Regions from separate parts of the Vescimonas sp. genome, predicted to be linked through region 1. Evidence: riboswitches for the same ligand, from Rfam matches in the RefSeq annotation. Region 1 holds a riboswitch; the other holds the start of a gene.
The links. A riboswitch is a leader RNA that binds a small molecule or an ion and turns the genes downstream of it on or off. The one in region 1 is predicted to bind glycine.

Region 1 (14,630 bases):
GATCGCGTCCGGCGTGGTACGCAGGTTGAGCAGGCCCCGCTTCTCCGTGGCCTCCCGGATCCACGTGTCATCGTAGCCGTTCCCGTTGAAGATGATCCGCTTGTGCGCCTTGATGGTGCGCTTGATCAGCTCGTGCAGGGCGGCGTTGAAGTCCTCCGCCTGCTCCAGCTCATCCGCGTAGAGCTTCAGCGACTGGGCTACCGCGGCATTGAGCATGATGTTGGCACAGGCGATGGAGTTAGAGGAGCCCAGCATCCGGAACTCGAATTTGTTGCCGGTGAAGGCGAAGGGAGAGGTACGGTTGCGGTCCGTGGTGTCCCGGATAAAGCGGGGGAGCACATCGACGCCCAGCTTCATTTTCTTCTTTTCCGCGCCGACGTAGGCGGAGTCCGTCTCGATGGCGTCCAGCACGGCGGTCAGCTCATCGCCGAGGAATATGGAGATCACGGCGGGAGGCGCCTCATTGGCGCCCAGCCGGTGGTCGTTTCCGGCCGTCGCAACGGAGGCTCTCAGCAGCCCCTGATAGTCGTCCACCGCCTGAATGACCGCCGCAAGGAACAGCAGGAACTGGGCGTTTTCGTGGGGAGTCTCGCCGGGGGAGAGCAGGTTGACGCCGGTATCGGTGGAGAGCGACCAGTTGTTGTGCTTACCGCTGCCGTTGACGCCGGCGAAGGGCTTCTCGTGGAGCAGGCACACCATGCCATGCTTGGCGGCTACCCGCTGCATGATCTCCATGGTCAGCTGGTTCTGGTCGGTGGCGCGGTTGGTGGTGGTATAGATGGGGGCAAGCTCGTGCTGGGCGGGAGCCACCTCATTGTGTTCCGTCTTGGCGAGGATGCCCAGCTTCCACAGCTCGGTGTTCAGCTCCTCCATAAAGGCGGCGACGCGGGGCTTGATGGAGCCGAAGTAGTGGTCGTCCAGCTCCTGCCCCTTGGGGGGCTTGGCACCGAACAGCGTCCTGCCGGTGTAGACCAGATCCCTGCGCTGCTCGTACAGCGCCTTGTCGATCAGGAAGTATTCCTGCTCCGGGCCGACAGAAGGCGTCACGTGCTTGACCTCCTCGCTGCCGAACAGCTTCAGCACCCGGAGAGCCTGCCGGTTCAGCGCCTCCATGCTGCGAAGGAGGGGCGTTTTCTTATCCAGCGCCTCTCCGCCGTAGGAGCAGAACGCCGTGGGGATGCAGAGCGTTTTGCCCTTGATGAAAGCGTAGCTGGTGGGGTCCCATGCCGTGTAGCCCCGCGCCTCGAAGGTGGCGCGCAGACCGCCGGAGGGGAAGGAGGAGGCGTCCGGCTCGCCGCGGATCAGCTCCTTGCCGGAGAATTCCATGATCACTCTGCCGTCCGGCGCGGGAGTGATAAAGCTGTCGTGCTTCTCCGCCGTGATCCCGGTCAGGGGCTGGAACCAGTGGGTGAAGTGGGTCGCGCCGTTCTCAACTGCCCAGTCCTTCATGGCGGCGGCCACCGCGTTGGCAACGGAGGGGTCCAGCTTCGTTCCCTTTTGAATGGTGTGCTTCAGGGAATGATATACTTCCCCGGACAGGCGAGCCTTCATCACGCGGCTGTCAAAGACCATGCTTCCAAATATTTCCGGTACGGTCGTCATAGTGAGTCATCCTTTCAGAAAAATAAAAAAAGAGCCACTGGCGCCACGGCAGGTACTGCCTCCGAGACGCCAATGTCTCTGAACAACGCAAAATATACATCCCGTCGCCCGGAAAGTCAACTGTCGATTTGTTGAAAATCGTTTTTTGCAGGGACACAAATTTTGGTAAATTGTAATCTTGCAAAACGGCGGCTTTTCTCGTATCTTAAAAGAAGAACGAGGATGTTCTGTGGAAAAAGTGCGCTTTTTCTGCGAACACACCTCGTTCTTTTTTCTTATTTAGGGGTTGGTGATATGAGTAAAATCGAGGGGCAGATCCGGATTCCGTCCGGCTGCGCCATCGCCGCGGTGCTCTCCAGAGAGGGGCGTCTTATGACCGGCGAGACCATCATCGAAAGCATGAAGCCCATGCACGACCGCTCCAACGGATTGGGCGGCGGCTTTGCCGCCTACGGGATCTATCCGGAGTATCGGGACTTTTTTGCGCTGCACCTGTTTCTGGAGGATCGCGCCGCCAGAAAGAACTGCGAAGCCTTCCTGCGGGAGACGATGGAGATCGTCCGCGAGGAGCGTATCCCCACAAGGAAAACGCCTGCCATTACGGATGAGCCGCTGATCTGGCGGTTCTTTGTGACGCCGCTTCGCAGCGTGCTGGCCTCCATGCAGATAGACGAGGAGGAGTGCGTGGCGCGCACCGTCATGGCGATCAACACGCAGATGAAGGGCGTGTACGTTTTTTCCAGCGGGAAGAATATGGGGGTGTTCAAGGCGGTGGGATTCCCAGAGGATGTGGGGCATTTCTACCGTTTGGAGGACTATGCGGCTTACAGCTGGACGGCGCACGGGCGGTATCCCACCAATACGCCGGGCTGGTGGGGCGGCGCGCATCCGTTCGCCCTGCTGGATCGTTCCATCGTCCACAACGGGGAAATATCCTCCTACGACGCCAATCGCCGCTTCATGGAAATGTTCGGCTACCGCTGCACCTTGCAGACGGATACCGAGGTCATCACCTATATCGCGGATTACCTTCTCCGCAGGCAGGAGCTTTCGCTGGAGGAGCTGTCCGCCGTGATCGCGGCCCCCTTCTGGTCCACCATCGAGACGAAGGGCGAGGCGGAGCAGACGAAGCTCCGGTATCTCCGCACTGTATTCTCCAGCCTTCTGATCACGGGACCCTTTTCCATCATTCTGGGCTTTACAGGCGGCTTGATGGCGCTGAACGACCGGCTGAAGCTGCGCAGTCTGGTGGTGGCGGAAAAGGACGACAAGGTGCTGATCGCCAGTGAGGAGGCGGCGATCCGGGCTATGGAGCCGGACGCGGAAAACCTGTTTGCCCCTGCCGGCGGCGAGCCGGTGATCGTTCGGGTGAAGGAGGGACGATACTGATGGGGATCGACTATATCTACCCGCAATTTGAGGTCATCCGCCGCGAGGAGCGGTGTACCAACTGCCGTATCTGCGAGAGGCAGTGCGCCAACGGGGTCCACCGGTTCGATGCGGAGAGGCAGATCATGGTCAGCGACGAGAGCAAATGCGTCAATTGCCAGCGGTGCGTCTGCTTCTGTCCCACTCATGCACTGAAGATACAAAAGAGCAGCTGCGCCCTCCGGGAAAACGACAACTGGGACGAGGATACCGTCAAGGAGCTTTACCGGCAGGCGGGGAGCGGCGGCGTGCTGCTGTCCTCCATGGGGAATCCCCGACATTTTCCGGTCTACTGGGACAAAATACTGATCAACGCCTCGCAGGTGACGAACCCACCCATTGACCCCCTGCGGGAGCCTATGGAGACGCGGGTGTTTCTGGGCAGGAAGCCGGAGCGTATGCAGAGAGAGGCGGACGGACGGCTGAACTGCGACCTGCCGCCGCAGCTCTCACTGTCCATGCCGGTTTTGTTCTCCGCCATGAGCTACGGCTCTATCAGCTACAACGCCCATGCCTGCCTTGCCAGAGCGGCGCAGGAGCTTGGCATCTGCTGCAATACCGGCGAGGGCGGGCTCCACGAGGATTTTTACGCCTACGGCGAGAACACCATCGTGCAGGTCGCCTCCGGACGGTTCGGCGTACATAAGCGGTATCTGAATGCCGGCGCCGCCATCGAGATCAAAATGGGTCAGGGCGCAAAGCCCGGTATCGGCGGACATCTGCCGGGAGCCAAGATCGTCGGCGACATTTCCCGCACCAGAATGGTGCCGGAGGGGACGGACGCCATCTCACCCGCGCCCCACCATGATATTTACTCCATTGAGGACCTGCGGCAGCTGGTCTATTCCCTGAAGGAGACGACGGCTTACCAAAAGCCTGTCATCGTCAAGGTGGCAGCCGTCCACAACATTGCGGCCATCGCCAGCGGTATTGCCCGCAGCGGCGCGGATATCATCGCCATCGACGGCTTCCGGGGCGGCACCGGCGCGGCTCCCACCCGCATCCGGGATAATGTGGGAATACCCATTGAACTGGCGCTGGCCGCGGTGGATCAGCGGCTGCGGGAGGAGGGGATACGCAATCATGTGTCCCTGATCGCCGGCGGCAGCATTCGCTCCTCCGCCGATGTGGTCAAGGCCATCGCACTGGGGGCGGACGCCTGCTACATCGGCACCGCCGCCCTGCTGGCTTTGGGCTGCCACCTGTGCAGGAGCTGCCAGACGGGGCTGTGCAGCTGGGGGATCACTACCCAGAGACCGGAGCTGGTCAAGCGTCTCGACATTGACGAGGGAAGCCGCCGGCTCGTCAACCTGATGACCGCATGGCGGCACGAGATCAAGGAGATGATGGGCGGCATGGGCATCAACTCCGTGGAGGCGCTGCGGGGAAACCGCCTGATGCTGCGGGGCGTCGGCTTGACCGACAGAGAGCTGAAAATTCTCGGAATTTCTCATGCCGGAGAATAATTTAGAATAGAAAATCGACGGGAGGCGTGGTATCATGATTCATATCGATGCGTCACAGCTGGATCATCGCCGGCTGAATGAGCAGATCCGGCACAGCCCCGGCACGCTGCGTATCACCGGATGCCTTGGGCAGAGATTCATCGGCGCAGGGGCGGAGCAAGGACGGCTGGAGATCACGGGGACGCCGGGAAATGCGCTGGGCGCCTATCTGGACGGCGCCTGCATCGAGGTGCGCGGCAACGCCCAGGACGCCGTCGGCGATACGATGAACGACGGGCGGATCATCGTCCACGGCAGCATCGGCGACGCCGCCGGATACGCCATGCGGGGCGGTGAGATCTACGTGCAGGGGGATGCCGGCTACCGCGCGGGCATCCACATGAAGGCTTACGGCGATAAAGTGCCGGCGCTGGTCATCGGCGGTAAGGCGGGAAGCTTTTTAGGAGAATATCAGGCGGGCGGGATCATCCTTGTTCTGGGACTGTCCCAAACGCGCCGCCCCATTGTGAGCAATTTCCCCTGCACCGGCATGTACGGCGGAAAGCTCTATCTGCGCTCAGACGGCAGGGGCTTGCGCCTGCCCGAGCAGGTCGATGCGCGCCCTGCCGGAGAGGACGACCTCGCCGAGATCGGGAAATATGTGGAGAACTACTGCGCGTTTTTCGGAGGGGATCGGGACGCCGTCATGGCGGCGCCCTTTACGGTGATCACACCGGACACGAAAAATCCCTATCGTCAGATGTATGTTTTGAATTGAGGAAAGCAGGTGAGAACATGAAGTACACGCCGGAAGAAGTAATGCAGTTCGTGCAGGAGGAGGACGTCAAGTTTATCCGTCTGGCCTTCTGCAACGTCTATGGAAAGCAGCACAACGTGGCGATCATGCCCGCCGAGCTCAAGCGGGCCTTCACCTACGGGATCGCCTTCGACGCCTCGGCGGTGGAGGGCTTCGGCGGCGAGATCCGCTCCGATCTGCTGCTCCACCCGGACCCCTCCACGCTGATCCAGCTTCCGTGGCGGCCGGAGCAGGGCAAGGTGGTGCGGATGTTCTGCGACATCTCCTATCCGGACGGCAGGCCCTTTGAACGGGATACGCGGAGCATCCTGAAGCGGGCGGCGGCGACCGCCGAGGCCAAGGGCTTCCGCTTTGCATTTGGCGCGGAGATGGAGTTCTATCTGTTCCGTCTGGACGAATACGGCGAGCCCACCAGGATCCCCTATGACCGGGCGGGCTACATGGACATCGCGCCGGATGACAGGGGGGAAACGATCCGCCGGGAGATCTGCCTGATGCTGGAGCGGATGGGCATTTGCCCGGAGAGCTCCCACCACGAGAGCGGCCCGGGACAAAACGAGATCGACTTCCGGTATTCGGACCCCCTCGCGGCTGCCGACAACGCCGTCACCTTCCACGCGATGGTTCGCACCGTGGCGGCGCAGAACGGGCTCTGCGCCAGCTTTTCCCCCAAGCCGCTGGCGGACTGTGACGGGAACGGGATGCACATCAACGTCTCGGTCAAATGCGACGGGAACGCCCAGCCGCTGCCCAGCGTCATTGCGGGGATCCTGGAGAACATCCGGGAGATGACGCTGTTTCTGAACCCCTGCGAGGAGTCCTACTGCCGCCTTGGCAGCGACAAAGCCCCACTCTACGTGACATGGTCGGCGGAAAACCGCTCCCAGCTGATCCGCATCCCGGCGGCGGTGGGCGAATACCGCCGCGCCGAGCTGCGCTCTGCCGACCCGATGACAAACCCGTATATTGCCTACACGCTCCTGATTTATGCCGGGATGTATGGGCTTGAGCACGACCTGCAGCTCTGCCCCGCCTCTGATTTCAACGTTTACACCGCGCCGGCCGAGGTGCTGGACGGGCTGGAAAAGCTGCCCGCCTCTCTGCCGGAGGCTGCCGCGCTGGCAGAGGCAAGCGCATTTATCCGCCGGCATCTCCCGGAGGCCGTGATCTCTGCCTATTGCCGTCCATAAGCGATCTGCCGGAAGCAGATGAAAGGAGGGGAGAACATGGTCTTTCAGGAACGGACGTACAGTGTGCTGCTCGTCACAGCCTCGGACAGCTTTACCGCAAAGATCATGCCGCTGCTCCCCGTGACGGATTACTGGCCGGTGACGACGGTACACAGCGTGGGAGAAGCGCGCCGCAAGATCGCGGAGACGTCATTTGATATTGTGCTGATCAACGCGCCGCTGCCGGATGACTTCGGGCTGCATCTGGCGGTGGACATTTGCACCGGAAGCGGTGCGGGAGTCCTCCTGCTGGTGCGGAACGATCAGTTCGACGACATCTACGCCAGAGTTGTCAGCTATGGCGTGCTCACACTGGCCAAGCCTACCGGTATGCAGATGGTGGCGCAGAACCTGCGGGTCCTTTGCGCCACCCGCGAGCGGATGCGCCAGATGGAGGCAAAGCAGGCCACGGTAGAGGAAAGGATCGAGGAGATCCGGCTGGTCAACCGCGCCAAATGGCTGCTGATCGAGTGCCTTGGCATGACAGAGCCGGAGGCGCACCGCTATATCGAAAAGCAGTCCATGGATCAGCGCATATCCAAGCGGGAGGTGGCGGAATCCGTGATCAGGACGTATAAATAGCACGAAGCTCCCGCGCGGCGATAAAAATGCCGCTTCAGCCTCTGCGGCAGACAGCAGCCTGAAGAAAGCAGGGAGCCGGTCATCTGACCGGCTCCCTGCTCTTTATCACGCCCTCAGCCAACGCCGGAGGTCCTCCGGCGTGATGGCTCCCCCGTCACATGCCTTTTTCCGCTCTTGGCCTGGCTGCTCCAAGCATGGAAATCTTCGCTGACACGCCGCGGGAATTCAGTCTTGACAAATTTGTTTTTCGAATGATACAATTACGGCAGGGGAAACAGTTTCCTCTGCCGAAATTTCATATCGATCGGACGATGGGATCGGGAGAGATCGCTTAGGCGGCGCCGAAGGGGAACGCAGAAGCTCTCAGGCAAAAGGACCGATTCCGGACGATACTCCGAAAAGGCCGGACGGAAACGCCCGACCACCGAAGGTGCAACCTCCCATAGCGGAGGGAATCTCTCAGGTAACTCAACGGGGGCACAAAGCCGTAAAGAGCGGCTTTGTGTCCTTTTTTGCTGCCAAAAAGAAACGATCTTTAAGGAGGAAAATCGCATGAGCGAACTGAAGCGTACCCAGCTATACGACGTCCATGTGGCCGCCGGCGCGGAAATGGTGGACTTCGGCGGATGGGAAATGCCCATCCAGTACCCCAGCGGCATTATTGCCGAGCACCTCTACACCCGGCAGGTATGCAGCCTGTTTGATGTGTCCCACATGGGCCGTCTGCTGATCGAAGGGCCGGATCGCAGGAAATTCCTGCAGCACGTGCTGACCAGCAACGTGGCGGCGCTGGACGTGAATCTGGCGCAGTACTGCATCATCCCCAATGAGAACGGCGGGGCTGTGGACGATGCGTACCTGTACATGTTCGAGGAGGACAACTATCTGCTGGTGGTGAACGCCGCCAATACAGAAAAAGACTTGGTGCATCTGCGAAAGGCTTTGGAGGGCTTTGACTGCACCATCACCGACATATCGAAGGGCTGGGCGGCCATCGCCGTGCAGGGGCCTAAGAGCAAGGAAATGCTGACGGCGCTCAACGGCGGCGCACAGCTGACAGAGCCTATGAAGAACGCGCTGGGCTCAGTATCGCTGGAGGGCCATTACGCCCACGTCGCCAAGACCGGCTACACCGGCGAACCTCTGGGCTACGAGGTCTATGTCCACAGCGAGGACGCGGAGTGGCTGTGGAACCGTCTGGTGGAGCTGGGCGCACGTCCCGCCGGTCTGGGCGCCCGGGACACGCTGCGCATGGAGGCTTCTCTGCCTCTGTACGGTCATGAGATGGGCACTGCTCCCGACGGCAGCGAGATCCCCGTCTTTGCCGTGCCGTTGGCCAAGTTCGCCGTCAGCTTCTCCGAGCAGAAGGGCGATTACATCGGACGTGCCGCGTTGGAAAAGCAGCACAGCTGCTTTGTAAAGTACATGGATCGTGACTTCTCCGATATGTCCGGCCTGCCCAGGAAGATCGCTCCCATCGCGCTGCTGGATCGCGGCGTTATGCGGGCGGGCATGGAGATCTATCAGGGCGGCAAGCTGGTGGGATGGGTCACCAGCGGCACCATGGTGCCCTACTTCAAGACCGAGGGTGAGGGCCTGTCCACCGTCATTCTGGAGGCCAGCGGCAAGCGCGCCATCGGCCTGTGCTATATCGACAACGACATTCTGGAGGACGACACCGTGGAGGTGGATGTCCGGGGCAAGCGGCTGAAGGCCGTCATCCCTGCCCGCCACATGAGCGTGGGCGCACCTCCCTTTGCCCGCCCGCTGCTGTACGGCGCGGAGGAGGACGCACACGGCGTGGGCAGCGGCGATCGCGCACCCAAGGCGCTGGAGCTGCTGAAAAAAGCACTGGAGAACCACCAGTGGCGGCAGGAGCAGTGCGTGAACCTCATCCCCTCCGAGAACACCCCCAGCCGCGCCGTGCGGCTGCTCAGCGGCAGCGACCCTGCCTGCCGGTACGCCGAGCACAAGAAGGTGCTGGCCTTCTACGACAAGGAGGTATTCTATTACCAGGGTACGAAATTCATCGACGAGGTGGAGCGGCTGCTGGTGGAGGAAATGCGTGCCTACTTCGGCTGCACCGAGGTGGAAACGCGTACCCTCAGCGGTCAGATGTCCAATATGGCGGTATTCTCCGCACTGATGGACTGGAAGAACCGCGTTGACCGCAAATCCGAGGCCAAACGTCTGGGCTACGTGATGAACAATCATATCATTAAGGGCGGCCATCTGTCCGCCCAGCCCATGGGTGCGCTCCACGACTATATCGCCATCGACCCGGTGACGGAGAAGCCTGCCGTGGTGAACTTCCCCGTCTGCGCCGACAACCCCTACAAGATGGATGTGGAGGAGACGAAGAGGCTCCTCGACCGCTACCGTCCGGAGCTGATCGTATTCGGCAAGAGCATGGTGCTGCACAGGGAGCCGGTGTCCGAGATCCGGAAGTTCGTGGATGAGCAGAACATCCACACCACCATCATGTACGACATGGCGCATGTGCTGGGACTCATTGGCGACCATTTCCAGAATCCCTTTGCCGAGGGAGCAGAGATCGTCACCGGCTCCACCCATAAGACGTTCTTCGGCCCCCAGCGCGGCGTCATCGGCGTGAACTATCAGGAGGATGACCTGAAGTACGGCCTGTGGAAGACCATCGAGAGCCGCACGTTCCCCGGCAGCGTGTCCAATCACCATCTGGGTACCCAACTGGGCATGCTGATGGCCGCCTACGAGATGAACCAGTTCCGTGACGTGTATCAGAAGGCGGTCATCGACAATGCCAAGTCCTTCGCCCGCAGCCTGAAGGCCCACGGCCTGGACGTGGCCGGCGACCCGGCCATCGGCTACACCGAGACCCACCAGGTCATCGTGTCCGTGGGCTACGGCGAGGGCCCGGACATCGCCGAGCGGCTGGAGCGGAACAACATCGTGGTGAACTATCAGGCCACCCCCGACGAGGAGGGCTTCACCGCCTCCGGCGCGCTGCGTATGGGCGTCAGCGAGATGACCCGCTTCGGCTTTGAGGCGGCGGACTTTGACAGGCTGGCCGGGCTGATGGCGGACTGCATCCTTCGGGGCAAGGATGTGAAGGAGGACGTAAAGAAGCTGCGGAGCGAGCATCTGGAGATGCGTTACTGCTTCGATGATGCCGAGATCGACGAGGCGCTGGAGCAGCTGGCCGCCAAGCTGGTGTAAGGCGTCTGCCTCGCGAGCCATAACGGAAATATACCCCGCCCCTGACGGGGCGGGGCAGGAAAAAATACGACCCGACTTATATTTTGATGGAGGTAAAGTATCATGTTGTATCCTGTTGAACTGCAGTATTCCAAATCCCATGAGTGGGTGAAGGTGGAGAACGGCGTCACCGTCGTGGGTATCTCCGATTTCGCGCAGAACGCGCTGGGCGACGTGGTGTTCGTGAACCTGCCCGCTGAGGGCGACGGTGTCACCGCCGGCGATGCCTTTGGCGACGTGGAGTCCGTGAAGGCCGTGTCCGATCTGGTGTCCCCCGTCACCGGCACGGTGTGCGCCGTCAACGAGGAGCTGCTGGACGCGCCGGAGAAGCTGAACAGCGATCCCTACGGCGCATGGCTCATCAAGGTGGAGAACGTGGAGGGCAGTGAGGAGCTGCTGGACGCCGCCGCCTACGAAGCCTTCTGCACCGAGGAGGGCTGAGCGATGGGCAGCTACGTTCCCTCTACCGGGACGCAGCGGGAGGAAATGCTCCGTGCCGTGGGTGTGAGCAGCACCCGCGACCTGTTCCGGGACGTGCCGGAGCAGATGCTCCTCACCGAGCCGCTGCATATCCCTGCCGGGATGAGTGAGCTGGAGGTCAGCCGCGCCATGACCGCTATGGCGGCGGAGAACCGCGTATACGGCACGGTCCTCCGGGGCGCGGGAGCCTATGACCACTACATCCCCTCCATCGTGAAATATATTCCCGCCAAGGAGGAGTTCCTGACGGCGTATACCCCCTATCAGGCGGAGATGAGTCAGGGCCTTCTGCAATCTATTTTCGAGTACCAGACCATGATCTGCGAGCTGACGGGGATGGACGTGTCCAATGCCTCCGTATACGACGGCGCCACCGCTGCGGCAGAAGCCGCCGCCATGTGCCGCGACCGCAAGCGCAGGGTGACGCTGATCTCCGGTGCGGCGCACCCCGACACCATCAACACCGTCTATACCTACTGCTACGGTACGGGCGATGAGCTGCGGATCGTACCCACCAGAGACGGCAAGACCGATATGGACGCCCTGCGTGAGATGCTGACAGCGGATGTGGCCAGCTTTTATGTGCAGCAGCCCAACTTCTTCGGCCAGCTGGAGGACGCGGAAGCGCTGGGTGCGCTGACCCACGAAGCCGGCGCGCTGTACATCATGGGCTGCAACCCCATCGCGCTGGCTGTTATGAAAACGCCTCGGGACTGTGGGGCGGACATCGCCGTAGGCGAGGGACAGCCCCTGGGCCTGCCTATGGGCTGCGGCGGCCCGTATCTGGGCTACATGGCCACTACGGATAAGCTGATGCGCAAGCTGCCCGGCCGTATCGTAGGCGAGACGGCAGACGCTCAGGGACGCCGCGCCTATGTGCTGAGCCTGCAGGCCCGGGAGCAGCACATCCGCCGGGAGAAGGCCAGCAGCAACATCTGCTCCAACGAGGCGCTGTGCGCCCTGACGGCGGGACTGTATATGGCCGCCATGGGACCGGACGGCATGGCGCAGGCGGCGGAGCAGTCCATGGCCAAGGCCCACTATCTGGCCGGGGCACTGTGCGCCGTCGACGGCGTGGAGCTGGTGTATGACGGGCCGTTCTTCCACGAGTTCGTCACCCGTCTGCCGGAGCGGGAAAACGTACTGGCCGCGCTGGCGGAGGGCGATATTCTGGGCGGTCTGCCCATCGGTGAGGACGGCGTACTGTGGTGCGCCACGGAGAAGGTCTCCCGCGCCCAACTGGACAAGGCCGTTTCCATCGTAAAGGAGGTGCTGGCAAAATGAAGCTGATCTTTGAAAAAAGCGTCTCCGGACGCCGCTGCACCATTCTGCCCGCCTGCGATGTGGAGAGCGTTTCCCTGCCCGCATCCCTGCGGCGGGAGACGAAGCCCACCCTGCCGGAGATGAGCGAAACAGACATCTCCCGCCACTATACGGAGCTTTGCAAGCAGGTACACGGCGTGAACTGCGGCTTCTATCCTCTGGGCTCCTGTACCATGAAGTACAATCCCCGTATCGATGAGGAGATGGCGGCGCTGCCCGGCTTCACGGGCGTACACCCCCTGTCCCCGGCGGAGGATCGACGGGGCATGCAACAGGTGCTGGACACCGCGGCGCAGTACCTCTGTGAGATCACGGGCATGAACGCCATGACCTTCCAGCCCGCCGCCGGCGCACACGGTGAGTTCACCGGCGTGCTGCTCATCAAGCAGTACCACGATGCGCGGGGCGACAAAAAGCGCACGAAGATCATCGTACCCGACAGCGCCCACGGCACCAACCCTGCCACCGCCGCCATGTGCGGCTATGATGTGGTGAACATCGCCTCCGGCGAGGACGGCTGCGTGGATCTGGACGCCCTCCGTGCCGCGCTGGGCGAGGACACCGCAGGGCTGATGCTCACCAATCCCAACACCGTTGGCATCTTCGACAGGAACATTCTGGAGATCACGCGCCTTGTCCACGAGGCCGGCGGCCTGTGCTATTATGACGGCGCCAACCTCAACGCCGTCATGGGCGTGGTGCGTCCCGGCGACATGGGCTTTGACTGCATCCACATGAACCTGCACAAGACGTTCGCCACCCCTCACGGCGGCGGCGGCCCCGGCGCGGGCGCGGTGGGCTGCAAGGCATTTCTGAAGGAATACCTGCCCCACAGCGCGCTGGCGGAGGAGCCGGGACATATCCAGGTACGCAGCTTCCAGGGCAACTTCCTGGTGGTGGTGCGGGCGCTGGCCTACCTGCTGGCATTGGGCAGGGAGGGCATCCCCGAGGCGGCGGAGAACGCCGTGCTGAACGCCAACTATCTGCTGGCAAAGCTGAAGGGGACGTATACCCCGGCCTATGACCGGCTGTGTATGCACGAGTTCGTGCTGGATCTCAGCGGCCTGAAGAAGGAAACGGGCGTATCCGCACTGGATGTGGCCAAATCCCTTATCGACGAGGGCATCCATCCGCCCACCATGTACTTCCCGCTGATCGTCCACGAGGCGCTGATGCTGGAACCCACGGAAACGGAGGGCCCCGAGACACTGGATCACGCGGCGGAGGTGCTGCGCAAGCTGTATCACAAAGCCTTTGAGGATGCGGAGTCCATGCACACCGCGCCCCACAATATGCCCATCGGACGGCCCGACGAGGTACAGGCGGCGCGCAGGCCCGTGCTGCGCTGGAGAAACGCATGATACGGAGACTTTTCACCTGCTCCGGCAGCGGCACAGACCCTTATCGCAATCTGGCGCTGGAGCGGTATCTCACGGAGACTGTGCCGGAGGACGCCTGCGTTCTCTACCTGTGGCAGAATCAGAACACGGTGGTCATTGGCCGCAACCAGAACGCCTGGAAGGAGTGCCGCACCGGCCTTCTGGAGCAGGAGGGCGGTGTGCTGGCGCGGCGGCTCTCCGGCGGCGGCGCGGTGTTCCACGATTTGGGCAACCTGAACTTCACCTTCAGCGTCACAGAGGAAAACTACGATCTTCACCGGCAGCAGCAGGTCATTCTCACGGCCTGCCGCCTGCTGGGACTCAGAGCGGAGCTGTCCGGGCGCAACGATCTGCTGGCCGAGGGGCGGAAGTTCTCCGGCAACTCCTTTTACGCCCACAACGGCAGGGCATTCCACAACGGCACACTGCTGGTGGATGCCGACATGACGAAGATGGGGCGGTATCTCAGCCCCTCCACCGCCAAGATCACCAGCAAGGGCGTGGATTCTGTGCGTTCCCGCGTGGTGAACCTGCGGGAGCTGTGCCCCGGTCTGACCATTGAAAAGGTGGCGGAGGCCATGAACCGGGCATTTGAGCAGGTCTGCGGCCTGACGGCTGCGCCCCTGCAAGAACAGGACTTCGACCATCATGCGCTGGACGCGCTGTATGCGCAGTTCAGCAGCCGGGATTGGGTCTACGGCCGCAGTGCGCCGCTGGACTTTGCCTGCGGGGACAAGTTCCCCTGGGGCGAGGTGAGCCTGCACCTGCGGGTGGAGCGCGGCACCTGCCGCGATGCGGCGGTGTATACCGACGCCATGGATGCGGGACTGTCCGCCGTGCTGGAGGGCGCTCTCAACGGCTGTGTGTTCTCCGCCGGGGCTCTGTGCCGCTCCTTAGAGGGCGCGGCGGTGCCGGAGGAGATCAGAGACGACCTGTGCCGCCTTATCTGCGCACAAAACATCTGAAAACACAGGAGGAACTCCTATGTCTGACTATCAGCTGATCGTCATCGGCGCGGGCCCCGGCGGGTACACCGCCGCGCTGCGCGCCGCCAAGCTGGGACTGCATACCGCCATCGTGGAGTGCCGGGAGGTGGGCGGCACCTGCC
Region 2 (14,630 bases), on a different contig from region 1:
CGGTGAAGGCCGGTACGTACCTGAAAGCTGGGGCTTACACCTTCAGCTTGTCCTTCTGCACCTCGTTCAGGCTGGCGATGACCATGCCCGTCAGGGCAAACAGCGCAATGACGTTGGGCAGGACGATCAGGTTATTGAACATGTCGGTAAGCTCCCAGACGAAGTCGCTGCTGGAGACGGTGCCCAGGAAGATGAACACCAGCGCGATGATGGTATAGATGACGCTGCACAGCTTGCTGTTCTTGCGGCCGAACAGATAGTTGGCGTTGATCTTGCCGAACAGGTTCCAGCTGAGGATGGTGGAGAAGGCGAAGAACAGCAGGCAGATGGCCACAAACTTGGCGCCCAGGCTGGCACCAAATACGGAGCCAAAGGCGGTCTGGGCCAGGTTGGTCTTGCCCAGGGTGGCGGTGATGTCGCCGGTGTAGCCGCCGGCCAGAGGGCCATCCTTGGTGTACAGGGTGCAGATGATGACCAGTGCGTTGAGGGTCAGCACCACGAAGGTGTCGATGAATACGCCGATCATGGCCACGACACCCTGATCGTGGGCGTGAGCTACGTTGGCCTGAGCGTGGGCGTGGGGCGTGGAGCCCATACCGGCCTCATTGGAGAACAGGCCGCGCTTGGCACCCTGACTGATGGCAGTCTTGAGAGCGTAGCCGAAGCCGCCGCCGATGATGGCCTGAGGCTGGAAGGCGTACCTGAAGATCATACCGAAGGTGGAGGGGACGTACTGGATGCGGGCCGCCAGGATCACCAGACCGCCCAGCAGGAAGATGCCGGCCATGATGGGGACGATCTTCTCCGTCACTGCGGCCAGACGCTGCACACCGCCCAGGAAGATGACGGCGCAGATGATGACCAGCACAATGCCCATGATCCAGGAGGGAACGCCAAAGGCGGTCTCCATGGTGGAGCCAATGGAGTTGGACTGGACCATGCAGCCCATGAAGCCAAGAGCCAGAATGATGGACACGGCGAAGAAGCCCGCCAGGAACTTACCGAAGCCGCCCTTGAACGCAGTGGTGATGTAATACACGGGGCCGCCCTTGATGTTGCCGTCCGGCTCCACGATGCGGGTTTTCTGGGCCAGCGTGGCCTCGCCGTAGATGGTGGCCATGCCGAAGAAGGCGATGATCCACATCCAGAAGATGGCGCCGGGGCCGCCGGTGAGGATGGCGCCGGAGGCACCCACGATGTTGCCGGTGCCCACCTGGGCGGCGATGGCGGTGGCCAGCGCCTGGAAGGAGGTCATACCGCTTTTCTGTGCGCCGCCGCGGAGGTTCATCTCACCGAAGAACTTCTTCATGCCCTCGCCGAAGCAGCGTACCTGCACGAAGCGGGTGCGGATGGAGTACCACAGGCCGACGCCCACCAGCAGGAAGATGAGGATGTAATTGCTGAGGTACTCGTTGATCTTGGAAACGATAGGGAACAGGGTGGATTCGATCATGGGTTCATTCTCCTTACCAAAAAATTAAGAGCCGCTGCAGGGCAGCGACTCTGGAGAAGTCAGGGGGCAAGCAAAACTACTTGTCAGCTCCGTCCTTTTGCCTGAGAGATTCGGCGCGGTAAACGCCTTGCACCTTCGGCACCCAATTGAATGGGATTCTCCAGAGTACCCTCCGCGTCCGGTCTGAACATTCCGGACGACTCATCGGGTGTATCAAATTGATGGACGTATGTTACCACAGAACGGACAGCTTGGCAACCCCCTTTTTCAGATTTTTGCGAAAAAATACAAATTCGCCGAAAAAACACGGACCCGCAGCAGGGCGGGCCCGTGTGGGTATCGCACGGTGCGGCCGTCAGGGCCGCAGCGTGAAGGTCATGGCGACGGGGTTGTGGTCGGACCAGGCGAAGCCGGTGTCGATGACCACGGCACTCTCGGCGGTGACGTTGGCCGTCACCAGGAAGCCGTCCACCGTCAGGACGTACTGCCCCTGGTGGTAGGGGCCGTCGGCGTTGCGGCAGCTGGGGACGGGGTCATCCTTGTCCAGCGGCGTTACCAGAGAGATGTCCAGTCCCTCGAAGGTGCCGGCAGGGATGGGCTGTGCCCAGGAGTACTCCTGATCCGCCTCGCCGAACCAGGCGGCGGAGTCGCCCAGCAGATCCTTATTGAAGTCGCCGCCGGCCACGCACCAGTTGCCTGCATCGTACTCCGACTGCATGTCCGCCAGCAGCAGCTTCAGCTGCTCCGTGGCGATGGTGCCATCGCTGGTATATGCGGAGAGATGCAGGTTGTAAAGGACAAGCTCTTTACCGCCTTCCACGGGGATGCGGCTGACGGAATAGCACCGGTCCAGGTCCAGCAGCTTCATGAAGCCGCCCTCCACCGGCAGCTCCACACGCCCGGCCGAGGTGATGGCGGCGGAGGAAAGGGTCAGCAGGCCGGAGCGGGACGCGCCGTGAGGCCGCAGCAGGGGGTACATCAGGTACGGCGAGTCGTAGTTCTGGCAGAACACGCCGCTCATGTCCTCCAGCGCCTCCGCCAGATAGGGCCGCTCGTCCACCTGATAGCTGCGGGTGGAGCCGATGTCCACCTCCTGCGCCAGCAGGAAGTCCGGCGACTGCTCCGTCAGAAACGCGGAGATCTCCGACAGATTCTTCGTCAGCCGCTCTTCGCTCCACGCACGGGACTCAGTGCCGCCGTCCATAAAGAAGCCGTAGTCGTCCTCGTAGGCGCCGAAGCCGATGTTGTAGGACAACACGGTGTAGGGCGTGTCCGTCCGGACGGATGCGGCGCCGCCGTCGGAGGGTGTCAGCGCCATGTCGCCGATGCGGTGATAGTCGATGAATACGTAGGCCACGTAGCCGCCCACGATGAGCAGGATCGCCAGCAGGACGCACAGCGCGGCCTTCAACCATTTTTTCACGTTCAGGGGCCTCCTTCATTTTGCATTGTTTACATTTTTCCCAGCTTATAGTATACTTGCTTTTATCGCATTTGAAAAGAGGGAATCCAGTTGAAGAAGATCGTGATACGCTTCAATGCACCGGTGATCCTGACGTTTGCCCTGCTGAGCCTGCTGGCCCTGCTGCTGGGCAACTGGACCAACGGCGCGACGACCTACCAATATTTCTCCGTGTACCGCGCATCGCTGTCCGACCCGCTGACCTACGTGCGGTTCTTCGGCCACGTGCTGGGCCACGCGGACTACGAGCACTATATGAGCAACATGCTGCTGATTTTGCTGGTAGGGCCGGGGCTGGAGGAGAAGTACGGCAGCGGCACCATGGTCTGGACCATCGCACTGACCGCCCTCATCACGGGGCTGGTGCACTTTGTGTTCTTCCCCAACACCGTGCTGCTGGGGGCCAGCGGCGTGGTGTTCATGATGATCGTGTTGTCCTCCTTCACCGCCATGCGCCGTGGCGAGATCCCCGTCACGCTGATTTTGGTGGTCATCTTCTATCTGGGCGGCGAGATCATGGATGGACTGTTCAAACAGGACAGCATCTCCCAGATCACCCACATCGTGGGCGGACTGTGCGGTCTGGTGTTCGGCTTTACCATCCGGCGGGGCAGGAGGTAGTGCCATGTGGATACTCATCGGTGTCACGGCGGCGCTGCTGGTGTGCGACCGCGTGCTGAAGGCGCTGGCACGCAGCGAAAAGCTGCGGTATCGCGGAAAGCTCCTGCAGCTGACGCATCTGGAGAACCCGGGCTTCTTTCTGGGCAAGGGCAGCCGCTATCCCAGGCTCCTGCGGTGGGTACCGCTGGGGATCTGGCTATTGGCGGCGGCGCTGCTGCTGCCCGATGTGGAGCGGCGGACGGCGCCGGCGCGGCTGGGCATCCTGCTGACTCTTACCGGCGGCCTGAGCAACCAGTACGACCGGCTGCGGCGGGGCAGCGTCACGGACTACGTCCGATTCCCCGGGGCGGGGAAGAAGCTGCGGAGCCTTGTGTGGAATCTGGCGGACTTCATGCTGCTGGGCGGCACGGTGCTGACGGCCATCGGGCTCCTGCGGGAGCTGATAAAGGGCAAATAAGACAAAAGGCTGAGCGAAGCTCAGCCTTTTTGTACGCGTATCCGTCACTTCTCCTTATAATACAGGCGGCAGTGGCAGTAGCCTTCGTAGTCGGGGTCGGCGATCTGGTCCTTGAACTCCCTGCACATGCAGCGGTTCTCCTCGGTGCGGGCCAGGCGGCAGGGACAGTAGCCGCCGGTGCGGCGCAGGCCCTCCCGGATGGTGCGGACGATCTCCTGATCCTCGTTGAGACGTACCTTCATACGCAGTTCTCCTTTGCATTGAGTTTGCTGTCAGTATAACCGGCGGCGCGGCGTTTTGCAACCATGTAAAAGGGTCAGGGAACGCCTGCGCGTTCCCTGACCTGCGGGAATAGAGCGGGGGTCGGATGACAGGTGGAAGGGCCTGTATCAGAACGCACGGCGCTGGGTGAGCAGCCGCACGAAAGCCACGATGGCCAGTACGCCGATGGCTGCCGCCGCGCCAATGCTCACAAAGGAGAGCACCGTACCTACGGCGTTGGGCAGAAAAAACGCTGCCACAGCGGACACCATGCACAGAACCACCAGACCTGCGATCGTATTCATCTTCACCATATTCGTGTTCTCCTTTCTGTCAGATCCGTGTTGCGTTTTACTTTGTACCTATACTATACCAGACCTTTTGGTACGCATCCTTACAGGGAAAAGACAAATTGGTGGGAAGTTGGATACAAAACGGTTACATACCGGTCAATTCGGTGACAATAGACGGGGGATTTCTCCTTGTCAACGGGAGGAATATTTGCTATAATACAGAGAACTATCGAAAAGCGGCGTTTCTGAAAGGGAGGAGCTTCCTTTGCAATATCTGACAAATCTTTGGAATGCGCTGGACTTCGGCTCGCTGGAGAGTATCCTGCTGCGGCTGACCGCCGTGTTCCTGTGCCTGACCATCCACGAGACGTGCCACGGACTGGCTGCCTACGCGCTGGGAGACCCCACCGCCAAGCGGGCTCATCGGCTGAGCCTGAACCCGCTGCGGCACATCGACTGGATCGGCTTTGTGATGATGATCGTGGCGGGCTTCGGCTGGGCTAAGCCCGTGCCGGTGAATCCCAACTACTTCAAAAAGCCCAAGCAGGGCATGGCGATCACGGCGCTGGCCGGCCCGGTCTCCAACTTCGTGCTGGCGCTGCTGCTTCTGCTGGCGGCGCGGCTGGTCTATCTCCGCGCTCTGGCCACGGGTACGCTGCCGGAGACGCTGTTCACGTTTCTGGTGAATACCGCGTCCCTGTCGGTGGGTCTGGGCCTGTTCAATCTGGTGCCGGTACCGCCGCTGGACGGCTCCAAGGTCGTGGCGGTGCTGCTGCCGGACCGCGCCTATAACTGGCTGATGCGCTACGAGCAGTTCGGTATGGTGCTGCTGGTAATCATCATCTCCGTAGGCATCGGCAGCAATGCGCTGGACGCGGCCATCCGCTGGGTGTTCGATCTATTCTGCCGCATCGTCGGCTTCTGAGGAGCAAAACCGTTGGACGATCTGATCTTTAAGCTGGAAAGGGTGGTGCAGACCAAGGGCAGCGAGCCGCTGGAGGATTTCGAGGGGCCGCTGGATCTGATCCTGTTCCTGCTGAGCAAAAACAAAATTGAAATACAGGACATCCCCATCGCGCTGATCCTTGACCAGTATCTGGCGTATCTGGAGCAGCGCAAGCAGATGGATCTGGAGGTGGCCAGTGAGTTCATCACCATGGCTGCCCACCTGATGTATATCAAGACCCGCATGCTGCTGAGTCTGGAGGATGAGGAGGCGCAGAGCGAGATGGACGCCCTCATCCAGTCTCTGGAGGAGCGGAAGCGGGGCGACGCCTACGCCAAGGTGCGCTACATCACCGAGCGGCTGGGCCCCATGGGAGAGTTCGGCCGTAGCGTGCTGACCCGCCCGCCGGAGCCTATGGAACGGGGCAAGATCTACGAGTACCAGCAGGAGCCGGCGGATCTGATCCTGGCTATGCAGGAGGTGACGGACCGCCGCGGTCAGGTGGAGGAGGCTCCACCGCTGAAGGCCTTCGACGAGATCGTGAAGCGGGAGCCGTACCCGGTGGAGACCAAGGCGCGGGAGATCATCCGCCGCCTGCGGCAGGGGGGCATCACCCGATTCCTGCTGCTGTTCCGCGGCAGCCGCAGCCGCAGCGAGCTGGTGGCCACGTTTATGGCGGTGCTGGAGCTGTGCCGGAGCAACCTGATCCGGCTGGCGGGCTCTGCCAGCGACTGCACCGTCACCTGCGACGGGGACGTGCCGGAAGAACTGACGTAAGGGGAGAAGCATGGATACACGGGAAATGAAAGAGATCGAAGCTGCGGTGGAGGGCATCCTGTTCGCCTCCGGCGAGCCGGTGGCCGTGGACCGCATCTGCGTGGCGCTGGACATGGACCGCCCCACGGTGGAGCTGGTGCTCCAGCGGCTTCAGGACTATTACAGCTATGAACGGCGGGGTATCCGCCTTTTGAAAATGGAGGACAGCTACCAGCTGTGCTCCGCGCCGGAGTATGGCGATCAGATCCGCAAGGCATTCGAGATCCGAAAGCCTGCCAAGCTGAGCCAGCCGGCACTGGAGGTACTGACCATCATCGCCTACTACCAGCCTACCACCCGCGCCTATGTGGACCAGATCCGCGGCGTGGACAGCTCCTACACCGTGGGACTGCTGCTGGACCGGCACCTCATCGAGGAGTGCGGCAGGCTGCAGGTGCCCGGGCGGCCCCGCCTGTACCGGACGACCCAGTCGTTCCTGCGGGCGTTCCACCTGAACTCACTGGAGGATCTGCCGCAGATGCCGGGGCTGGAGGCCGACGGCCAGATGCGCCTGGACGACGAGGGGAACCTGCCGGCGGAGGGAGAATAAGAGGAAGGGGGGACCCTGTTGGTCGCACTGTGGATATTGGGCATACTTCTGCTGCTGATCATCCTGCTGCTGTTGCTGCGGGTAGGTGTGCGCATCCGCTTCGGCGACGAGCTGTGCGTCACGGCCACAGCAGGTCCCATCCGGCTGCAGCTGGTGCCCAAGCCGGAAAAAGAAAAAAAGGAAAAGCCCAAAAAGGAGACGGCGTCCGGAGCGAAAAAGGAGGGCGGCGAGAAGAAGTCCTCCGACAAGAAGCTGCCGCTGGGCCTGACGTTCGCCGATATTCGCAGCGCGCTGCCCGCCCTGTGGGAATCCCTGAAGCGAGGCCTGCGCCGGACGCGGCAGCGCCTGCGCATCGACCCCATGCAGCTGTCGGTGTGCTTCGGCGGCGACGATCCCGCCCGGGTGGCGGAGACCTACGGCTGGGCTAACGTTGCCATGTGGACGGTGATGCCGGAGGTGGAGAAGCTGACGCGCATGCCGGACCCCCGCATCCATCTGGAGACGGATTTTAACGCCGCCGAGACCCGCGTCAGCGGCGAAGTGGGGCTGAGCTTCCGTATCGGCGATCTGGTGTCCATCGGCATTGCCTTTGCCGGCCCCGCCCTGAAATGGTTCCGCGCCTTCCGCAAGGCGCAGAAGACCCAGGAGAAGCAGGCGGCCAGGGAGCGGGAGGCCGCCCAGCGGAACACGAAAGACCAGGCGCCCGCCGCGGCGGACGCGACCCATACGACTAACTGAAAAAAGGAGCGTACAGCATGGAAAACAACGAGAAGAAGAACTCTATCAGTGCGATGATGGAAGCCTCTATGGATAAGATCCGCCAGATGGTGGACTCCAACACGGTGGTGGGCGAGCCGATCAACACGGCGGACGGCGTGACGCTGATCCCCGTGTCCCGTCTGAGCTTCGGCTTCGGCTGCGGCGGAGGAGATTACGGCAAGCAGCCGGATAAGGTGGGCGCTGCCGCAGCAGCAGGCGTGCGGGTGGAGCCTATGGCGTTCCTGGTGGTCAAGGACGGCGTGACCCGCATGCTGCCGGTGGGCACCCCTGCCATCACCACGGTGGACCGCGTAGTGGAGATGGTGCCTCAGGTCATGGACCGCGTGGAGAGCTTCATCGACAAGAAGCGGGAAAAAGCGGACTTCTAAGGCAAAATACTTGGCCCCGCCGCCGAATATACTGGGATGATTCTATCGTATAAGGGTGATCCCAATGTCAGTCAGAATGCTTCGGGGCTTGTGGGTCCTATGTCTCATTTTCTGCATAACGCCGGCTGTGGCGGAGGCTCTGGAGGTCTCCGCCACGGCTGCTGTCCTGATGGACGCGGACATGGGGCAGGTGCTCTACGAGAAAAACGGCGACCGCCAGATGCTCATCGCCAGCACCACCAAGATCATGACGGCGCTGGTGGTGCTGGAGCACGCCGCGCCGGACGACGTTATCACCGTGACGCCGGACCACATGGCGGAGGGCTCCTCCATGTACCTGAGGGCCGGTGAAACGGTGCGGGTGGAGGAGCTGCTGTACGGACTGCTGCTCTGCTCCGGCAACGATGCGGCGCTGGCGCTGACAGAGTGCGCCGGAGGGCTGACACCCTTTGTGGCGCTGATGAACGAGAAAGCGGCGGCGCTGGGCATGGCCCACACCAGCTTCGCCAATCCCAATGGGCTGGACGCGGACGGCCACTATTCCACAGCGCGGGACATGGCGGTGCTGGCCGCCGCGGCGGTGGAAAACCCCACGTTCCGGCGCATCTGCTCCAGCCGCAGTGTCACCATCGGCCAGCGCACCATGGAGAACCACAACCGCCTCCTGCGTCAGGTGGAAGGCTGCGTCGGCCTGAAAACGGGGTACACCCAGGCGGCGGGCCGCACACTGGTATCCTGTACGGAGCGGGACGGCTGCCGTCTGGTGGCGGTGACGCTGCAGGACGGCAACGACTGGGCCGACCACGCCGCCCTGTATGACTACGGCTTCCGGCTGACGGCTCCGCGCCGTGGGGTGCAGACGGCGCTGCTGCGCCTGCGGGAGCCGCTGACGGCGGCATGTGCGGCACTGCACAGTTAGAGAAAGACAGAGAGGGGAAAGTGTCATGGCTGAACGACTCCAGAAGCTGCTGGCCGCTGCGGGCCTGTGCTCGCGGCGGATGGCGGAGGAGTGGATCTCCGCAGGGCGCGTCTGTGTCAACGGTGCGCCGGCGACGCTGGGCGACCGCGCCGATCCGGAGACAGATACCATCACCGTGGACGGCCAGCCGCTGCCCGCCGACACGCGGCGGGTCTACCTGATGCTTAACAAGCCGCGGGGCTATGTCACCACCCTCTCCGATGAATACGGACGGCATACGGCGGCGGAGTTGGTGTCCGGCTGCGGCGCACGGGTGTACCCCGTGGGACGGCTGGATCGGGACTCCGAGGGATTGCTGCTGTTCACCAACGACGGCGATTTCGCCCACCGGCTGCTGCACCCCAGTCATCAGGTGGACAAGGTCTATCTGGTAACGGTACGCGGTGACATACGGGGCGCGGCGGAGCGCCTGATGGCCATCACGGAGCTGGACGGCGAGCCCATTGCACCGGCCCAGGCCCGGGAACTCTGCCGCCGCGAGGGGCAGGCCCTCCTGCGTGTCACCATCCATCAGGGCAAGAACCGGCAGATACGGCGCATGTGCGCCGGGCTGGGCCTGCATGTGGAAAAATTGCAGCGCGTGGAGGAGGACGGCCTGCGGCTGGACGACCTCCCAATTGGCAAGTGGAGATACTTGACAGCGCAGGAAATACAAAGGATAACGGGAGGCGATACACGTGAATAGGAGCGTTTTGCAGACCATACGGAACGGCATGGATACGTTCTCCAAGGGACAGAAGCGTATCGCCAATTATATTCTGGAAAACTACGATAAGGCGGCCTTCATGACCGCCAGTAAGCTGGGCCAGACGGCGCAGGTCAGCGAGTCCACCGTGGTGCGCTTCGCGGCAGAGCTGGGCTATAACGGCTACCCTGATATGCAGAAGGAGCTGCAGGAGCTGATTCGCGGTAAGCTCACGTCCATCCAGCGCATTCAGGTGTCCAGCGACCAGATGAGCGGCGGGGACATTCTGGGCAGCGTGATGCAGCGGGACATGAACAGTATCCACGACATCATCGAGGAGTTGGACCGCGACGAGTTCGAGCGGGTGGTGGACAAGCTGCTCCACGCCAAGCACATCTATATTCTGGGTGTGCGCTCGTCCTCATTTCTGGCGGGCTACCTCAACTTTTATATGCACTTTATCTTCGAGAACGTCACGCTGGTGCAGAGCGCGGCCGCCGGCGAGATCTATGAGCAGCTGGTCCACATCGGGCCGGGGGATGTGCTGCTGAGCATCTGCTTCCCCCGCTACTCCAAGATGGCCATCCACGCGGTGCAGTTTGCCTGCGCCCGCAAAGCGGATGTCATTGCCATCACGGACAGCCCCATGTCACCCATGTACCAGATGGCCACGCTGTCGCTGCTGGCGCCCAGCGATATGATCTCCTTCGTGGATTCCATGACGGCGCCGCTGAGCCTGCTGAACGCCCTGATACTGGCGGTGGGCAAGCAGCGCAAGGAGGAGCTGTCCGCCGCACTGGCGGACATGGAACAGGTGTGGTCGAAGTACGGTATCTTCGGGAAAGAGGACGATGATTGAGATCGTAGTCATCGGCGGCGGCGCCGCCGGTATGATGGCAGCCATCACCGCCGCCCGTCAGGGCGGACAGGTGACGCTGCTGGAGCCCAACGAGAGGCTTGGCAAGAAACTGAATATTACGGGAAAGGGCCGCTGCAATGTGACCAACGACTGCGATCAGGAGACGCTGATGGCCAATATTCCCGGCAACGGCCGGTTCCTGTACAGCGCCCTGACCCGCTTCACGCCCCAGGACGCCATGGCGTTTTTCGAGGGGCTGGGCGTACCGCTGAAGGTGGAGCGGGGGAACCGTGTGTTCCCTGTGTCCGACAGGTCCTTTGACATCTCCGGCGCTCTGGAGCGGGAGCTGCGGCGCCTGCACGTCCGCTGGGTGCGGGACAGGGCGCGGGAGATCACGGTACAGGACGGCCATGTCACCGGCGTGCAGGGCGAGAAGCAGCACTATCCGGCATCCGCCGTGGTGCTGGCCACCGGCGGCGTGTCCTATCCCGCCACCGGCTCTACCGGCGACGGCTACGCCATGGCGGCGGCGCTGGGGCATACCATTGTGCCGCCCAGGGGCTCGCTGGTGCCGCTGGAGAGCGGCGATCCCGACTGCGCCGCCATGCAGGGCCTGAGCCTGCGGAATGTGGAGGCTACGGTGCTCAACGGCAGGAATAAGCCGGTATTTCGGGAGTTCGGTGAGATGCTGTTTACCCATTTCGGCGTGTCAGGCCCGCTGATGCTGTCCGCCAGCGCCCACCTGCGCCGCTGGGACAAGGAGCAGTACCGGCTGGTCATCGACCTGAAGCCGGCACTGGATGAGCAGAAGCTGGACACCCGTATCCTGCGGGACATCGGGGAGAATCCCAACCGCGATATGGGCAATATTCTGGCAGGGCTGGTGCATCGCAGCATGGTACCGGTGCTGCTGCGCCGTCTGGCTCTGCCGGAGGGCGAAAAGGCCAACAGCCTCACCAGGGAACAGCGCCGCGTGCTGGTGCAGGAGCTGAAGCATTTCGCGGTACCGCTTACCGGTCCCCGCCCCGTGGCGGAGGCCATCGTTACCGCCGGCGGCGTCAAGGTGGGCGAAGTGGTGCCCAATACCATGGCCTCCAAGCTGACGGACGGGCTGTATTTTGCCGGCGAGGTGCTGGACGTGGACGCCTACACAGGCGGCTTCAACCTTCAGATCGCGTGGGCGACCGGATATCTGGCGGGACTTTTCGCCGCAGAGAGATGAGGATGGAATGATGAATAAAAAACAATACGCCGTGGCCATTGACGGGCCCTCCGGCGCAGGGAAGAGCACACTGGCCAAGGCGGTGGCGGAGCGTCTGGGCATCCTGTATGTGGACACCGGCGCCATCTACCGTACCATCGGGCTGTACGTGCAGCGCTGCGGCGTGGACCCCAAGGACGCACCGGCGGTGCTGGCGCTGCTGCCGGAGGTACACATCGGCATGGATCACGACGCCGACGGCGTGCAGCGTATGCTGCTGAACGGGGAGGACGTGACGGCGGACATCCGCCTGCCGGAGATCTCTATGTATGCCTCCGCCGTCTCCGCCATCCAGGGCGTGCGGGATTTCCTGATGGAGATGCAGCGCTCGCTGGCGCGAGAGCACAGCGTCATTATGGATGGCCGCGACATCGGTACGGTGGTGCTGCCCGATGCGGACGTAAAAATTTTCCTCTACGCCGATGTGAAGGTGCGGGCCGGGCGCCGCGCACTGGAGCTGGAGCAGCGGGGCACCCCCAAGCCCTATGAGGAGGTGCTGCGCGAGATGGAGGAGCGGGACTACAACGACACCCACCGCGCCGCCGCGCCGCTGCGTGCGGCGGACGATGCCATCATGATCGACACCAGCGATATGGATTTTGACGCCAGCCGCGAGCTGCTGCTGGACGTGATACGGGGGAGTGTATCCAATTGAGAAACAAGTTCTATGCCCGGGCCTGGAGCATCCTGCGCCCGCTGGTGATGTTTTTCCTGCCGGTGGAGCTGCGGGGCACGGAGAACCTGGGGGACGAGGCCGCCATTCTGTGCGCCAATCACTCCAGTGCCTGGGACCCCATCCTGCTGGTGCTGGCCATGCCCCAAAACTTCAACGTGCGCATTATGGCGAAAAAGCAGCTGTTTTCCATCCCCGTAGTGGGGTGGTTCCTGCGGAACATCGGCGTGTTCCCCGTGGATCGCGGCAACAGCGACATCAACGCGGTGAAGACTGCCATCACCAGCCTGCGTGACGGCTGGAACCTGCTGATCTTTCCGGAGGGCACGCGGGTAAAACAGCCTGGACAGGTGACGCCCAAGAGCGGCGCGGGTATGATGGCCATCCGCTCCGGCGTGAAGATGGTACCGGTGTTCATCGGCACGAAAAAACGGCTGTTCCGCAAGACGGTCATCACCTTCGGCGAACCCTTTGAGCCGGTCTACACCGGGCGCAAGGGCACGGCGGAGGAGTATCAGGCCAACACCGACGAGGTCATGCGTCGTGCCTACGCGCTGGGTGGTGTGACATGCGTGTGATACTGGCGAAATCCGCCGGCTTCTGCTACGGCGTGGAGCGCGCCGTGAAGCTGGCGGAGCAGACGGCCCGGGACAAGGGCGGCTGCGTCATGCTGGGCAGCATCATCCACAACGCCCACGTGGTGCAGGGGCTGGCCGCATTGGGTGCGCGGCAGGTGGACGACCCCGCGCAGGTGCAGGCGGGGGATACGGTGATCATCCGTTCCCACGGCGAGAAAAAGCAGGTTTACCAGCAGCTGGAGGCCGCCGGCGCGTCTATCGTGGACGCCACATGTCCCAATGTCCGGCGCATCCAGCGCCTGGTGGCGCAGGCGGAGGAGCAGGGCCGCACGCCCCTCATCATCGGCGAGCAGCACCATCCGGAGGTGATCGGCGCGGCCAGCTGGGCGGAGAATTCCGTCATTTTAGACGGGCCGGAGGCCCTGGAAAACTGGCTGTCGCAGCGGCCGGAGCGGCGTGAGCGGCCCCTGATGGCAGCGGCCCAGACCACCTGCATTCGGGTTCTCTGGGAAAACTGCGTAAAAATTTTAAAAAAACAGTGTACAAACGTAGAAATCTTTGATACAATATGTGATGCTACGCATAAGCGTCAATCGGAAGCGGCAGACATTGCCGCTAAGGTGGACGTGATGGTCGTGGTCGGAGATCGTAAGAGTGCCAACACCAAACATTTAACGGAGATTTGCAGCGAGAGGTGCCCCGTGGTCTGTCAGATCGAGCGGGCGGAAGAACTCAAGGGTGACTTTCTTAACGGATGTTCTGTGGCGGGGCTTACAGCCGGCGCGTCCACGCCTGCGGGCATCATTAAGGAGGTATATACAAGAATGAGCGACGAGATCAAGAACGTGGAAGCTACCGAAGAGAGCTTCGAGGAAATGCTGGAAAAATCTTTTAAGACTTTGAATACAGGAGAGAAGGTAACCGGTATCGTGACTGCCATCGGTCCCACCGAGGTGCAGGTTGACCTGGGCTGCAAGCAGGCAGGTTATATCAACATCGACGAGCTGTCCGCCGATCCCAGCGTGAAGCCTGAGGATGTGGTGAAGGTCGGCGACGAGATCGAGACCTATATCATCCGCGTCAACGACGTGGAGGGCTATGCCATGCTGTCCAAGAAGCGTCTGGACGCTGTCAAGGTCTGGGAGGATATCGAGAAGGCCCGTGAGGAGAAGACTACCCTGGAGGGCAAGGTCACCGAGGAGAACAAGGGCGGCATCGTGGTCAACGTCAAGGGCGTGCGCGTGTTCGTGCCCGCTTCCCAGTCCGGCCTGCCCCGCGGCGCTGAGCTCAGCGCTCTGATCGGCCAGACCGTCTCCCTGCGCATCACCGAGGTCAACCGTGCCCGCCGCCGCGTGGTGGGCTCCATCAAGGCCGTGACCTACGAGGCCCGTCAGGCTGCCCAGGCCGAGATTTGGGAGAACATCGAGGTGGGCAAGCACTACACCGGCACTGTCAAGTCTATGACCTCCTATGGTGTGTTCGTGGATATCGGCGGCGTGGATGGTATGGTACATATCTCCGAGCTGTCCTGGTCCCGCATCAAGAACCCCGCCGAGGTGGTTTCCGTGGGCGACACCCTGGATGTATA

Region 2: another riboswitch for glycine. It lies ahead of ACZM22_RS04930 (alanine/glycine:cation symporter family protein); the one in region 1 lies ahead of gcvT (glycine cleavage system aminomethyltransferase GcvT).

What each region holds. Positions count from the first base shown of each region.
Region 1 covers NZ_DBLZXX010000001.1:326,322-340,951, forward strand. Annotated here, with positions in the region: gene ACZM22_RS01510 (glutamine synthetase III family protein) at 1-1,602, opposite strand, end outside; gene ACZM22_RS01515 (class II glutamine amidotransferase) at 1,897-2,991, shown strand; gene ACZM22_RS01520 (glutamate synthase-related protein) at 2,991-4,496, shown strand; gene ACZM22_RS01525 (GltB/FmdC/FwdC-like GXGXG domain-containing protein) at 4,531-5,253, shown strand; gene ACZM22_RS01530 (glutamine synthetase family protein) at 5,271-6,482, shown strand; gene ACZM22_RS01535 (ANTAR domain-containing response regulator) at 6,519-7,103, shown strand; glycine riboswitch at 7,412-7,492, shown strand; glycine riboswitch at 7,496-7,580, shown strand; gene gcvT (glycine cleavage system aminomethyltransferase GcvT) at 7,656-10,301, shown strand; gene gcvH (glycine cleavage system protein GcvH) at 10,404-10,781, shown strand; gene gcvPA (aminomethyl-transferring glycine dehydrogenase subunit GcvPA) at 10,785-12,104, shown strand; gene gcvPB (aminomethyl-transferring glycine dehydrogenase subunit GcvPB) at 12,101-13,504, shown strand; gene lplA (lipoate--protein ligase) at 13,501-14,487, shown strand; gene lpdA (dihydrolipoyl dehydrogenase) at 14,507-14,630, shown strand, end outside.
Region 2 covers NZ_DBLZXX010000004.1:6,367-20,996, forward strand. Annotated here, with positions in the region: gene ACZM22_RS04930 (alanine/glycine:cation symporter family protein) at 35-1,453, opposite strand; glycine riboswitch at 1,533-1,627, opposite strand; gene ACZM22_RS04935 (endonuclease/exonuclease/phosphatase family protein) at 1,809-2,876, opposite strand; gene ACZM22_RS04940 (rhomboid family intramembrane serine protease) at 2,967-3,536, shown strand; gene ACZM22_RS04945 (signal peptidase II) at 3,541-3,993, shown strand; gene ACZM22_RS04950 (ferredoxin thioredoxin reductase catalytic beta chain) at 4,038-4,235, opposite strand; gene ACZM22_RS04955 (hypothetical protein) at 4,383-4,568, opposite strand; gene ACZM22_RS04960 (site-2 protease family protein) at 4,813-5,472, shown strand; gene ACZM22_RS04965 (segregation and condensation protein A) at 5,485-6,270, shown strand; gene scpB (SMC-Scp complex subunit ScpB) at 6,281-6,859, shown strand; gene ACZM22_RS04975 (hypothetical protein) at 6,878-7,597, shown strand; gene ACZM22_RS04980 (spore germination protein GerW family protein) at 7,615-8,007, shown strand; gene ACZM22_RS04985 (D-alanyl-D-alanine carboxypeptidase family protein) at 8,072-8,926, shown strand; gene ACZM22_RS04990 (pseudouridine synthase) at 8,952-9,671, shown strand; gene ACZM22_RS04995 (MurR/RpiR family transcriptional regulator) at 9,664-10,530, shown strand; gene ACZM22_RS05000 (BaiN/RdsA family NAD(P)/FAD-dependent oxidoreductase) at 10,523-11,752, shown strand; gene cmk ((d)CMP kinase) at 11,763-12,446, shown strand; gene ACZM22_RS05010 (lysophospholipid acyltransferase family protein) at 12,443-13,042, shown strand; gene ACZM22_RS05015 (bifunctional 4-hydroxy-3-methylbut-2-enyl diphosphate reductase/30S ribosomal protein S1) at 13,033-14,630, shown strand, end outside.